3 regions of the Paenibacillus sp. OAE614 genome follow, and region 2 is predicted to be linked to each of the others. Evidence: riboswitches for the same ligand, from Rfam matches in the RefSeq annotation. Region 2 holds a riboswitch; each other region holds the start of a gene.
The links. Region 2 has a riboswitch for cyclic di-AMP ahead of ABIE48_RS05510 (alpha/beta fold hydrolase). Riboswitches for the same ligand answer to the same signal wherever they lie in the genome.
Positions count from the first base shown of each region.

Region 1: it holds a riboswitch for cyclic di-AMP, as region 2 does, so the genes downstream of both, ABIE48_RS01640 (hypothetical protein) here and ABIE48_RS05510 (alpha/beta fold hydrolase) in region 2, are expected to answer to the same signal.
Region 3: it holds a riboswitch for cyclic di-AMP, as region 2 does, so the genes downstream of both, ABIE48_RS23845 (TrkH family potassium uptake protein) here and ABIE48_RS05510 (alpha/beta fold hydrolase) in region 2, are expected to answer to the same signal.

Region 1 is NZ_JBEPOD010000001.1:308,411-312,709, forward strand. Features, by position in the region: gene ABIE48_RS01635 (glutathione peroxidase) at 1-395, opposite strand, end outside; cyclic di-AMP (ydaO/yuaA leader) riboswitch at 706-918, shown strand; cyclic di-AMP (ydaO/yuaA leader) riboswitch at 1,041-1,213, shown strand; gene ABIE48_RS01640 (hypothetical protein) at 1,351-1,740, shown strand; gene kdpF (K(+)-transporting ATPase subunit F) at 1,882-1,959, shown strand; gene kdpA (potassium-transporting ATPase subunit KdpA) at 2,029-3,708, shown strand; gene kdpB (potassium-transporting ATPase subunit KdpB) at 3,725-4,299, shown strand, end outside.
Region 2 is NZ_JBEPOD010000001.1:1,092,351-1,096,649, forward strand. Features, by position in the region: gene ABIE48_RS05500 (MATE family efflux transporter) at 1-527, shown strand, start outside; gene ABIE48_RS05505 (hypothetical protein) at 568-1,197, opposite strand; cyclic di-AMP (ydaO/yuaA leader) riboswitch at 1,682-1,869, shown strand; cyclic di-AMP (ydaO/yuaA leader) riboswitch at 1,957-2,121, shown strand; gene ABIE48_RS05510 (alpha/beta fold hydrolase) at 2,305-3,120, shown strand; gene ABIE48_RS05515 (SDR family NAD(P)-dependent oxidoreductase) at 3,283-4,128, opposite strand.
Region 3 is NZ_JBEPOD010000001.1:5,159,571-5,163,869, reverse strand. Features, by position in the region: gene uvrC (excinuclease ABC subunit UvrC) at 1-406, shown strand, start outside; gene ABIE48_RS23850 (CPBP family intramembrane glutamic endopeptidase) at 375-2,069, opposite strand; cyclic di-AMP (ydaO/yuaA leader) riboswitch at 2,328-2,472, shown strand; gene ABIE48_RS23845 (TrkH family potassium uptake protein) at 2,540-3,880, shown strand; gene ABIE48_RS23840 (potassium channel family protein) at 3,967-4,299, shown strand, end outside.

The DNA.
Region 1 (4,299 bases), 780 kb from region 2:
TCGACCAGGAACTTGGTAAAGTTCCACTTGACCGCTTTTGATCCGAGCACGCCCGGCGCTTCCCGGGTAAGGTATTGAAACAGTGGATGGGCGTTGCTGCCCTTGACGTCGATCTTCTCAAACATCGGGAACGTGACCCCGTAATTCATCTGGCAGAATTCGCCGATCTCCTCGCTGGTACCTGGCTCCTGATTGGCAAACTGGTTGCTCGGAAAACCGAGAATTTGAAAATGATGGTCGCGGAATTCGTCGTACAGCTCCTGCAGCCCGCGAAACTGCGGCGTAAATCCGCATTTGCTGGCCGTGTTCACGATCAGCAGCACGTCACCTTCATATTCCTTTAACGATACCTCTTTGCCGCGCAGCGTGTTCACTTGAAAATCATAGACGCTCACTGCCATCCTCCTCCTTTTGTGCTGCTATGAATCATCATCCAGCCGAAGCATTTACCAAGCGCACAATTTAATTTTAAACGATTGAACTGTAATGTCAATGCGGATATTCCTGCGAGCCGGTGTCCCGGAATGACCTGGTTTCCATAAATGCGCCAAATCGGGAGCATGGAAGAGGTAGAAGTCAAAAAGCCAAAATGTAAGCGCTAATAAGGTCCTGAATGTTCCAAAATTCGCGGTTCATGATTTTTAGACTGCCTTTACAGCTTGGAAGGAGCGGGTGTATGATTCAGAGCGTATTCAATACAGTTTCCATTACTAATCGCTGAGTTTCCGCAAAAAAGCGCGGAAATCGGGGGAACCAAACGCGTGCCATGGAGCAGCGAACCGGTGTGAGAGTCGGGGGTCTGCTGCCAGCCGCAGGGGTGAATCCCGGCTACGGATGCCATGGATATCCGGCCGGGTAGAGCGACTCTCACCGCTCGAATCCGTCAGCTAACCTCGTAAGCGTCGTTTGAGAGAGGAATGATGAAACTTGCGACCCGAATAAACTTTCGGATCACAGGGGGATCAGCTGGCCTCTGTGTTTTTTTTACCCTTTTTTAGCTTACTGGAACAAAAGAGAGCATTCATCACAATCACATACAATTATCAATAACGCTTAATTTCGGCCGGAAACGGCCGGGAGCGGGGGAACCACAGCGGCCGCCTGGAACGGAAGCCGCCGGGGTGAATCTTTCCGGTACGGCAAGTACCGGAAGGTAGGGCGACTCTCACGCCCGAATCCGACAGCTAACCTCGTCAGCGTAACGGGAGAGGCAGCACTTGTCGTGCGCATTTTGAATAAAGGACGATCCTATTCATATTCGTCTACATTCAAGAAGCCGCGGGAAAGGTCCTTCTTTCCCTGCGGCTTCTTTTGCGTATTTGCGGCTGCCGCACAGGAGGAGCCTTTGAAATGGACAACGTCGTCATCGTGACCGCGCCGAACGAGGCGGGACGCAATTTTATCAAGCTGCTGATGTATTGGAAAAGGCCCTTTGCCGTTCTGACCAACAGCGCTCAGGAGGAGCGCCTCTTGAGAAAGATGGGGGTGCAGCGGATCATCCGGCTGAATACGAATCAAGCGGAGTATTGGGTGGTGCCCGAAATGGAGGTCGGCAAAATCTTTCTGTTTGAAAGCAGCCTCAACTTGACCTGCCGCTATTTGCAAATCTGCCGTCCCTGGACGTCGGAACCGGTATATGTCATTACGCAGAGGGGCAGCTCACCCGGCATTTACCGGGGGCTTGGTGCCGATCACATCATTTATACCTTAAACGGCGAAGTCGGATTTTTACTGAAATAAAGATGATTCTAACCATGCAAAGGAGAGACCGGAAACGATGATGGATGTATATATGATACTTGCACTCGCTGCCACCTATGGCGTGTTCTTGTTATTTCTTCATTGGTGCGGCCGAGTGGTGGAAGAAGGGGGCAAAGACCAATGATCGTCGTTGGGGCATTCGCCGTGCTTGTCTTTATCTATTTGGTTTACGCCTTGATCCATCCGGAAAAATTTTGACCGGTATTTTAAATCTGTAAGCCTCAAGGGGCCAAAGCAGAACATGCTCGTAAGAGGGGGAAGCCAACCTTGGATATTTTGCAAATTTGTATCGTGATTTTCGTGCTCCTGCTGCTCGTGAAGCCGGTAGGCACTTACGTATATCATATGTTCTCCAATGAACCGAATCGGACGGACCGGATCTTCAGCGGCGTGGAAAGAGTTCTATACCGGATCATCGGGCTGAAGCAGCGGGGCAGCATGAATTGGAAAAAGTACGCGCTCAGCATGATCGCAACCAATATTTTTCTGGTAGCGATCAGCTATATATTGCTCCGAACGATGGGCGGCCTTCCGGGCAACCCGAGCGGCATCGGCAATATGGAGGCGAGCCTGTCCTTCAACACGGTCATCAGCTTTATGACGAACACGAACCTCCAGCATTACAGCGGAGAGAGCGGCATGTCTTATTTTGGCCAAATGATCGTCATCACGATGATGATGTTTACCTCGGCCGCTTCGGGCCTGGCTATCGCGATTGCTTTTATGCGCGGCATCACCCGCAGGGGTGAGGGACTCGGGAACTTCTTCGAGGATTTTATCAAGGCGCATGTCCGCCTGTTCGTGCCGCTCGCTCTCATCGTGACCCTGGTGCTGGTCGGGCTCAAAGTGCCGCAGACGCTGGAGCCGATGCGGGCCGTGCAAACGCTGGGTGGCGGCGTGCAGCAGATTCCGCTGGGTCCTGTAGCCTCGCTGGAATCGATCAAGCACCTCGGAACGAACGGGGGAGGTTTCTTCGGCGTCAACTCGGCCCATCCGTTCGAGAACCCGAGCCCGCTGACCAACGTGATCGAAATTCTCAGCATGTGGACGATTTCGGCGTCACTGCCTTACACGTTCGGACGGTTCGCCCGGAACAAGAAGCAGGGCTGGATGATTTTCAGCGTCATGATGACGCTGTTCGTAGCGTTCCTGTGCCTGACGTATTTCTCGGAAAAAGCCGGCAACCCGCTGATCAACCAATTGGGAATCAACAGCTCGGCCGGCAGCATGGAAGGCAAGGAGGTGCGCTTTGGTATCGCGCAGTCCGCGTTGTTCACAACCGTCACCACCGCCGCTACGACGGGGTCGGTCAACAACATGCATGATACGCTGACGCCGCTGGGAGGACTTGCGCCCTTGGCCGAAATGATGCTGAACGTCGTGTTCGGCGGCAAGGGGGTCGGCTTCGTCAATATGATCATGTATGCGATCCTCGGCGTATTTATCTGCGGCCTGATGGTTGGCCGGACGCCGGAATTTCTGGGGCGGAAGATCGAAGCCCGGGAGATGAAGCTGATTGCGGTGGCAATTCTGATGCATCCCTTCATTATTCTTGCGCCGACGGCGATTTCGTTTATGACGCACCTGGGAACCGATGCCTTTACCAATCCTTCGTATCACGGCTTGAGCCAGTCGCTCTATGAGTTCACCTCCTCGGCGGCGAATAACGGCTCCGGGTTCGAGGGATTGGCGGACAATACCGTATTCTGGAATGTAAGCACCGGTCTGGTGATGCTCCTCGGCCGATATATTTCGATTATCGCGCTGCTCGCCGTTGCAGGTTCGCTGGCGGTGAAGCAGAAGGTCGCTGAGACTCAGGGCACCTTCCGGACCGACAACAAGCTGTTCGCCGGCATTTTGACCGGAACCGTGCTGCTGATCGGGGCGCTGACGTTCCTTCCGGTCCTCGTTTTGGGGCCGGTCGCCGAATTTTTAACACTTAACTAAAGAGGTGGAGCAAGTCATGAGCGGACAACGCAAAAGCATGCTGTCTGGCGGCATTGCCAAACAGGCGCTGAAAGACAGCTTTATGAAACTGAACCCGGCCGTAATGATGAAAAATCCGGTCATGTTCGTTGTGGAGGTCGGCACCTTCGTGGTGCTGCTGATGGTTCTTTTTCCCTCTTATTTTCATACCGAGGGACGGATAGGGTTTAATCTGACCGTGTTTCTGATATTGCTCTTCACCGTCCTGTTCGCGAATTTCGCGGAGGCGCTGGCGGAAGGCCGGGGTAAGGCCCAGGCCGATACGCTCAAGAAGAGCAAAAAAGACACGACGGCGAACAAAATCGTGGGCGGCGAGATCAAGGTCGTCAGCTCGGCCGAGCTGCGCAAAGGCGATGTCGTCATTGTCTCCCAAGGCGAGATGATCCCGGGTGACGGGGAAGTCATCGAAGGCCTTGCATCGGTGGACGAATCGGCGATTACCGGCGAATCGGCACCGGTGATCAAAGAAGCCGGCGGCGATTTCAGCTCAGTCACCGGGGGAACCCGCGTCGTCAGTGACCAGATCAAGGTGATGATCAAAAGCGATCCGGG
Region 2 (4,299 bases):
TCTTCGTCATGATTCTGGCCGTCTCGCTGGGCCGGGGCGGGCAGATCATCGTCGGGCAGCTGGTCGGCGCGGGCCAGAGGGAAGAGGCCTACAAGCAGGTGATCCGGAATCTGATCCGCAGCGAGCTGATCACGCTGGCGGCCGTCGCCGTGCTGATGCTGTTCCGGCAGCCGCTGATGAAGCTGTTCACGACCGACCCGGACATTATCGCGATGGGAGCGGCCTTGCTGCTGCTGAGCTTTCTGCTGGAGCCGGGGCGCAACTTCAACGTCATCCTGGAACGGTCGCTGCAGGCCGCCGGCGACGCCCGGTCCGCCATGGTCGTGTCCATCACGGTGACCTGGCTCTTCAGCGTGCCGCTGACGTACCTACTCGGCATTTATTGGGGATACGGCCTGTACGGCATCTGGGCGGCTTTTATCGCCGACGAATGGCTGCGGGGCATCCTGCTCTGGGTCCGCTGGAGGAGCAAGGCCTGGCAGCGAAAAGCGCTGGTGCAGCTTCGCAGCGAGGAGCAGGCGCTGTAGCCGCCCGCGCAGGCAGCACAAAAGAACCGCCACTCGGGGATTATCCGGGGTGGCGGTTCTTTGTGCCGGTGCCGAACAGGGACAGATATGCCGAGGAGCGGCGGATCAAGGCGCGGGTATCCGTCGGGAACTCCCGGCCGAGCAGCGGGAGGCGGTTGACGGGAGCTTTCGCCTGGACTTCCGTATCAAGGTCAGCCGTCAGGCCGGAGATCGCAAGCGACGTTCCTCCCCCGATGCGCAGCGATGCTGCGGCTCCTTCGGCGTAAGCCGTACGGTTCAGCTCGAGAAGGCCGGCATCAAGGGATCTTCCTATGTGTTCGGCTGTTGTGCGCGCGGTATGCTGCTCCAGGCGTGATCTGACATCAAGCAGCGCCATCAGCGCGAGCGGGTACTGATTGTGGTCCGGATGCTTCAGAATGTGCATGGCCGTCGCGGTGATGGCCTCTTCCAGCGTCAGGCCGCAAATATAGCGCAGGCGGCAGCCCCACCGTACCAGATCGAAGGCTTGCTTGCCTGAGCACAGCAGACCCTCGGCAAGCCCTTCCTCTCCGGAGTAAGGCAGCTTTAAAATGCCGATCCGGCAGTTTTCCAGCCAGCCCAGGCTGTGGTGCTGGTACCTTGGAAGAACGATTTCAAACAGTTCGATGGTGGGAATCAAAGCCCGGTTCATCGTGACATCCTCCTTGACCGTGATTTCATGGTTACTCCCTGCCGTCTTGTTCCGGATCGTCACGGCCAGTAGGGTTCTATACATGTGTCCGATTGGTAAACTATCCGAATCATACGTCCAAGGGATATCTTTGGCAAGAAGACGAGGCGGATTTTTTTAGATCAAAACCAGCATCTTTCCAGTGCAAAGTCCAAAATTCCGGCAAAAAGCCGCTTTTTTTCAGCCTAGCGGCTTCAGCCCTATTCCGGCACTATTTTCCGATCCAATGGGCGGGTTCAGCCATTTGAATGGCTTCCCGCCTTCAGTTATCCAGCAAAGCTAAGGAAAGCGGTAGGAAAGGCCGTAAAACAATGATTCCTACGGATTAGGACCCGTTTTCCCATCAGATCCCCAAATAAAGCAGGGAATCGTATCGTTTCCCTGCTTTACAGTTCGCCGTCCCAGGCGTATATTCATTTCATCATCCAATAGAGTAAGATTTGCGACTTGATGAACGCTGAATTTTCCGATGAAAAGCGGGGGAACCAATCGCAGTCCTCGTCCCACGGAGCTTTATGCTGGGGCTTGCGGCTTGCAGGGGTGAATCGGAGGCAGGATAACGCCTGTTTCCGTAGGGCTACTCTCACGGCCCGAATCCGTCAGCTAACCTCGTAAGCGTAGTTGAGAGCGGAGGAAACTGTGATTTGACGCATCAACACAGGGTATCTGCTCTGTGTTTTTCTGTGCGCTCATTTTGAAGGATGAAACGTGTACATGGAATATGTCTATTCGCTGAATTTCCGCCGGAGGGCGGAAAGCGGGGGAACCGGTCGTGTCTGCAGCATCCGCTGCGGCCATATGGGGTGAATCTCGAAAGTGATGAGTAGGGCTACTCTTTGGCCCGAATCCGTCAGCTAACCACGCAAGCGTGTTAAGAGAGGCAGCTGTTATTCATGCAGATGGCAAGGCTTATTCAGCCTTGGATTTGGAAGCATGGAAGAGTGTCCTCTTTCCGGTGCTTCTTTTTTGTTGTTTAAAAAAGGAGAAGCATTGATTCCCAAGCGGGCGGCGCCCGCAATTTTGTACAAATAGAGAAAACAGGTTATGTGGGAGAGAGGAGAACATGAAGTGCCCCAGATACAAGTAAACGGAACCACGTTATATTATGAAATTCACGGCAGCGGCACGCCCATCGTGTTCATTCACGGGCATTTGTCGTCCCATCATATGTTTGAGCCCCAGGTCGAATATTTCAGCAAGCGGGCGAAGGTAATCGTGCTGGACCTCCGCGGTTACGGCAATTCGGGGAAGCTTGACGTGGAGGTCGGGCACATTATGGAAACCCAATGCAGCGATCTGTGCGAGCTGCTCAATAAGCTGCATATTTCGCAGGCGACGCTGGTCGGCTGTTCCAGCGGAAGCGTGCTCGCCCAGACGTTTGCCGCCCTTCATCCGGACCGGGTCAGCGCTCTGGTGCTCGTAGACAGCTACTTCGCGGGATGCTTCGGGAAAAAGAACCATTTGCTGAATATTTGCGAGGCGTGCAGTTGGCTGTCTTATTATTTGCCTGCGGAGTTTTTCCTCCGGTCGCTGCGGGTGACGTATAACCGGTGGAGACCGGTCTACAGCATCCTGCGCAAGGAGCTGTACCACAAGCGGCCGACAGAGTCGATCAAGCAGCGCATGGAGCTGCTGCGTATGGAGATGCCCGCCAATTTGGCGCGGCTGCCGATGCCTGTACTGTGCGTCGCAGGCAGCCAAAGCGAGTGGTTCGTCAAGCAAATGCAGCGGGCGGCCACCCTGTTCCGGCATGTGCAGCTGGCGACGATCGAGGATGCGATGTATCCGACCCATTTGTGCCAGCCCCATGCATTCAACCGCATGCTGCTGAACTTTTTGATGGACCAGCATATTTACCGGACTCGGGAAGCCTATGGAGGATAGCCCGCGGTCATGGGATTTGCCTCCTGGAAAGAAAATCGCATCTTGAATCGCACTGGCCTTCACTCAAACGATCTACTCGCTGTATTAGGTAGCAAGTTAACCGCCCGATAAGAAGGCGGTTAACTCAGCTCTAGCGAGTATTCGTTTTTTCAATGAGACAGATTATATTAAAAAGGGTGGGATGAACCGTCCATCAATATCGGTGAATCCGTATTCCTGGGCAAGATCACCAACTTGTAGTACCAGTCCGTTTTTCAGTTTCACTTCATCATCCCCAGCTAGGGCTGACACCGCTCGCCCTACGTAGTACGGCGACTCCGTGTGTTTCAAAGCTTCAACCTCTTTCCAATGATCTTCATCTGTACCGAAGTTCCTTAATACCAGTTCTGTTCTCATCCAGCCAGGGGAGACCGCTACCACGGTTATTTCAGTGCTTTTGAGATCATGAGCTAATCCGAGCACTGAGCGGTTAATTGCATTCTTGGCGAGGTCGTAATAGAAAGTTCCTAAATACTTATCCTGATCCTGAAATGTGGTATGTACGATCAATCCAGAATCAGCTTCCAGCATAAGCGGGATCGCATAATGGTTTGTCGCTATTTGTGGGCGTACTCCATTCTGAAACATAGCATCCCACATGTTCAGCGGATATTCCCAGAATGGTCCGGATTGTAAATTCACTTCCAAGTCATGCAGTCCCCAGACATTATTCACTAGGATATGGAGCCGTCCTTGTTCCTGTCGGATTCTCTCGATCAAAGCTTGTGTATCCTCATCACGGGTATGATCGCAACGACATGCGTACGCCTCTCCTCCATGACTTCGAATCTCCTCCACAGTTTCATCGATGCTGCCTGGAAAACCGTGTGTAGTCGTACCTCGTAAACTTCTTCCGGATACATAAACTACTGCTCCGGCTTTCCCAAGCTCAACGGCAATCCCACGTCCTGCCCCCCGGCTTCCTCCGGTGACGAGAGCGATTTTCCCAGCGAGTCTCTTCAAGTTCATCTACTCCTTCACAGTTATTTATTTCATCATACTAAAGTAAAACGTCATTAACTGTCGTATTTGAGGATGAACGATTGATTTTTGCAATAATTGAAAAGGCACGCTTGAGAGTTAGGCATATGGCTAATTTCTTATTTGCGGCTATATCGATAAAATACGTTATGGGAATCT
Region 3 (4,299 bases), 4.1 Mb from region 2:
TTCCGCCGCGATCGACGTGCTGCAGAACGAGCTGGGCCTGTTCATTCCGGTGTGCGGTCTGGTCAAGGACGTCAAGCACCGGACCGCGCAGCTGATGGTGGGCGATCCGCCCGAGCCGATTTCGCTGCCGCGCGACAGCCAGGAGTTTTACCTGCTTCAGCGCATCCAGGATGAGGTGCACCGGTTCGCCATCACCTTCCACCGCGAGCAGCGCGGCAAGTCGATGGTGGCATCCAAGCTCGACGCCATCCCGGGCATCGGCGAGAAGCGGCGCAAGCTGCTGCTGAAGCATTTTGGCTCGCTCAAAAAAATAAAAGAGGCCCGGATTGAAGACTTCCGGCCTCTCTCGATCGGCGACAAGCTCGCCGGACAAATTATAGCAGCCCTTCAGGAGGAGGAGTCGTAGCATACGGCTTCTCCTTCTTTTTGCCGTAAAACAGGTAAATGACCCAGGCGACGATAAACGGCATGACGCAGGTGACCACGCCCGCCAAAATGTTCGTCAGATCCCCCATGCTGAACAAGCTGAAGCTCATCAGGATGCTGTCGAACACGACGTGGGCGAACATGACCGCGATGTAGCCGTGACGCAGGAAGATCAAGCTGAACAGGAGACCGATGAACAGGAGCTCGATCGGACGAGTGTATATCGGGTAGATCGGGTACAGCGTATGGCCGAAGGCCCAAATCAGCGTCGGAATGACGCAGGCGACAAATGTGTTTCTTACGATTTTCTTCAGCATCGGTATGCCGAACAGGCGGTACACGGCTTCCTCGGAGATGCCGGCCATCCAGGCCATGATCGGCAGCATCCACGGATACAGCATGTTATACGGGGACTGCGAGGCGTCCGTCGTGGACCAGCTGTGGATCGTCCGGTCCAGGACGAGATAGATCACCGACTGCGCCCCCATCAGGATAAACGCCCACAAATACCCGGTGAACATGCTGTGGAGCACGTAACGCCCGTATCCAGGCTCTTTGGCGCGGGCCCAGGCGTTGTAACCGGCTTTGCGCCATAGTCCGTCCCCGCCGACCAGGGAGAAATACAGGAGCACCGTCATCGCTATGCTCAGGATCACCTGAACGACCATGGCCGCGATTATCCCGAACTGGGAGAAGCCTTCCGCTTCCAGCACCGGCAGCATGTTATAAGTCGTCAGCAATGAGACAACAAAATAAAACAAAGACAAAAACAGCCCGCGGGCAAAGGAGGTGTACCGCCGCGTCAGCGCACTGTAAATGATGGCGAGAATGCCGAGCACGATCGTAAACAGTCCGTATCCCAGCATGGTCAGCATCGTGGCGCTTTTGGTCTGCTTCTCTACATAAGCCGTATGAGCGGATGGGACCGAAAATCCAGGGAGGAAGGAGTGAAGCTCCCCATCCTCAAAGGCAAACTTGAATTCCAGCTGCGATTCCCCGATGTGCGAGGAGGAGTCGGTATAGATCAATCCGGGCTCATCCTTGCCGCTCGATACTTTCAAGGAGCTTGTGCTGTAGCCCAGCTTCTGCAGCCAGGACGAGGCGATTTCCTCTTTATCCTCCAGCGTCATGTTCCCTTCCACAATTCTCAGTTTCTGCTTGCGCATGGTTTCGTTCGATTCAGCCATCGCGGCAGCATACTTGGAGTACGGAGGCGTGATGGAGAACCCGACCACCTTGCCCGTGTTCATATGTACGTCTACATTGACATATCCCTGATCGCTCGACTCGGGCAGCCGGACCCGGAACACGTCATAAGGATACTTCGGTTCGTATTTCTTGTTATATTCGTTAAGAAGCTTCTCTCTGGATAAATAACCGTAAAGGTCCGATTCCGACTGGTACGTGACGAGCGGTTCGGCGGCAATGCCTGTTTGAATATTCAACCGGTCCGAGGCAAACGCTTTGGCGGCTGCTTCCGCCTCCGATTTGCTGATGACCTTGGTCGTTTGCCCCTCTAGCGTCTCCGAGCTCGTCTGCGGAAACACTTGTACAAAAAAGAATAAAATAAGGCCGATGACCCCCAAAATGCCCAGCCATTTATAATTGGCCCTGATTTCCAGCGGCTGGTTTAACCGGTCCATGAAATCCCCCCTTGAATGTGATAAAGATACCATTCCCCCCAATACAGTACGGTAAACATAACATAGAAGATTCGCCCAAAACCAGTATACCCTGAAAATAGTGGTGAAAAAACGATGAAAATCAAGGAAAGCCATCGAAAAGAGAAGATAACCGCAGGCCGTGTCCACCTGCATTGCGAATCAGGCTGTTTTCCATCCAATTCATCAGAAAAAGGCCTTTGTGAAGTCCTACAATAAAGATTATAATTTTGATGCAAATGAATAAGAACGCCGAATTTCCAAGTGAAAACGGGGGAACCAATTTTTTGGGGTGAATTTCGTTGGGACGGTTTAGTCCGCGAATAGGGCAACCTGTGCATGCCCGAATCCGTCAGCTAACCTCGTAGGCGTCGTGCATGCAGGAGCCAAACCGAAAGGCATTGGATTTCCGATGCTTTTTTTCTTTTGACTTTTTTAAAGAGGTGAATGTATTGATTGGTAAATGGAAGTGGTTCCGGCTGGCCCCTCCGCAAGTATTAACGCTCGGTTTTGCGGCCATTATTTTGATCGGAGCCATACTGCTCACCTTGCCGATTTCGAACACGACGGGTAAGCCGCTGAATTTTATGGATGCCTTGTTTACGGCAACCTCGGCGACCTGCGTGACCGGTTTGGTTGTCAAAGATACGGGGCTGTATTTCAGCACGTTCGGTCAAGTCGTCATCATGCTGCTGATCCAGATCGGCGGGCTCGGTTTTATGACGATGGCCACGCTGATCGCTCTGGTGTTCAAGCGCCGGATTTCGCTCCGGGACCGGCTCCTGCTGCAGGAAGCGATGAATCAGAACACGATGGAAGGCATCGTCCGCCTGATTCGGAAAGTGATATTTTTTTCGTTGAGTATCGAAGGCTGCGGAGCGTTACTGCTCGCCATCCGGTGGTCGTTCGATATGCCTCTTGGAAAAGCGATCTATTTTGGAATATTTCATGGCGTGTCCATGTTCAATAATGCGGGATTTGACCTGTTCGGCCATTTTAACAGCCTGACGGGATTTGTATACGACCCGCTCGTCAATTTTGTGGTGATGTTTCTGATCGTATCCGGCGGCATCGGCTTTATCGTCATGTCCGATCTGGTGGATTACCAGGTACACCGGAAACTGTCGCTCCACACCAAAGTGGTGCTGTCCATGACCGGTGCTCTGATTGTGGTCGGAGCGGTCGTCATCTTTATCTTTGAATTCACGAATCCCAAGACGCTTGGTTCGCTGAATTGGGGCGGTAAAATTCTCGCCTCCCTGTTCCAGTCGGTTACGCCGAGGACGGCTGGGGCGAATACGCTGGACCTGGCAGGCATGCGCCAGGCGTCGCAATTTTTTACGATCATTCTGATGTTTATCGGCGCTTCGCCGGGATCCACCGGGGGTGGGATCAAGACCACGACGTTCACCATCCTTGTCGGTGCGGTGATTGCAATGATCCGAGGGCGTGATGACATCGTCATCTACCGTTACCGTCTGGCGCAGGAGCGAATTTTTAAAGCGTTGACCATTACGTTCCTGGCCTTGTTCCTGGTGGTCGGCGTATCCATGGTTCTGTCTACGACGGAAGACAGCAGCTTTTTGATGATCCTGTACGAGACGACGTCGGCTTTCGGCACGGTTGGACTGACCCTTGGGTTGACGCCGCATTTGTCCCTGATCGGGAAAATCCTGATCTGTCTGACGATGTTTGCCGGCCGTCTTGGACCATTGACCTTCGCTTATGCGCTCGGTCCTAAGAAAGGCAAGGAGCTGTACCGCCATCCCGAAGGCAAGATCATTATTGGGTAACGGACTTGGGTGATTCAAAGTTTCGATTTTGTCATAAGAACCATATATAGAACCAACATTAAGGGATAAGGAGCATCTGGAGAGAAATGAAAACACAGCAGTTTGTCGTCATCGGTTTGGGGCGGTTCGGTTCAAGCCTGGCCATGGAGCTTATGGATTTGGGGTATGAGGTGCTTGGGGTGGACATCAATGAAGAAGTGGTAGATGATATGAGCGAGCATCTGACCCACGCCGTGGTGGCGGATGCAACCGATGAGGAGGTTCTCAAATCGCTGGGAATCCGCAATTTTGACTGCGGGATCGTAGCGATCGGGGACGATATCCAGATGAGCATCCTGGCCGCAATCCTGCTGAAGGAACTCGGCGTTCAGACCGTGGTGGCGAAGGCCATCTCCATGCTGCACGGCAAAGCCTTGTCT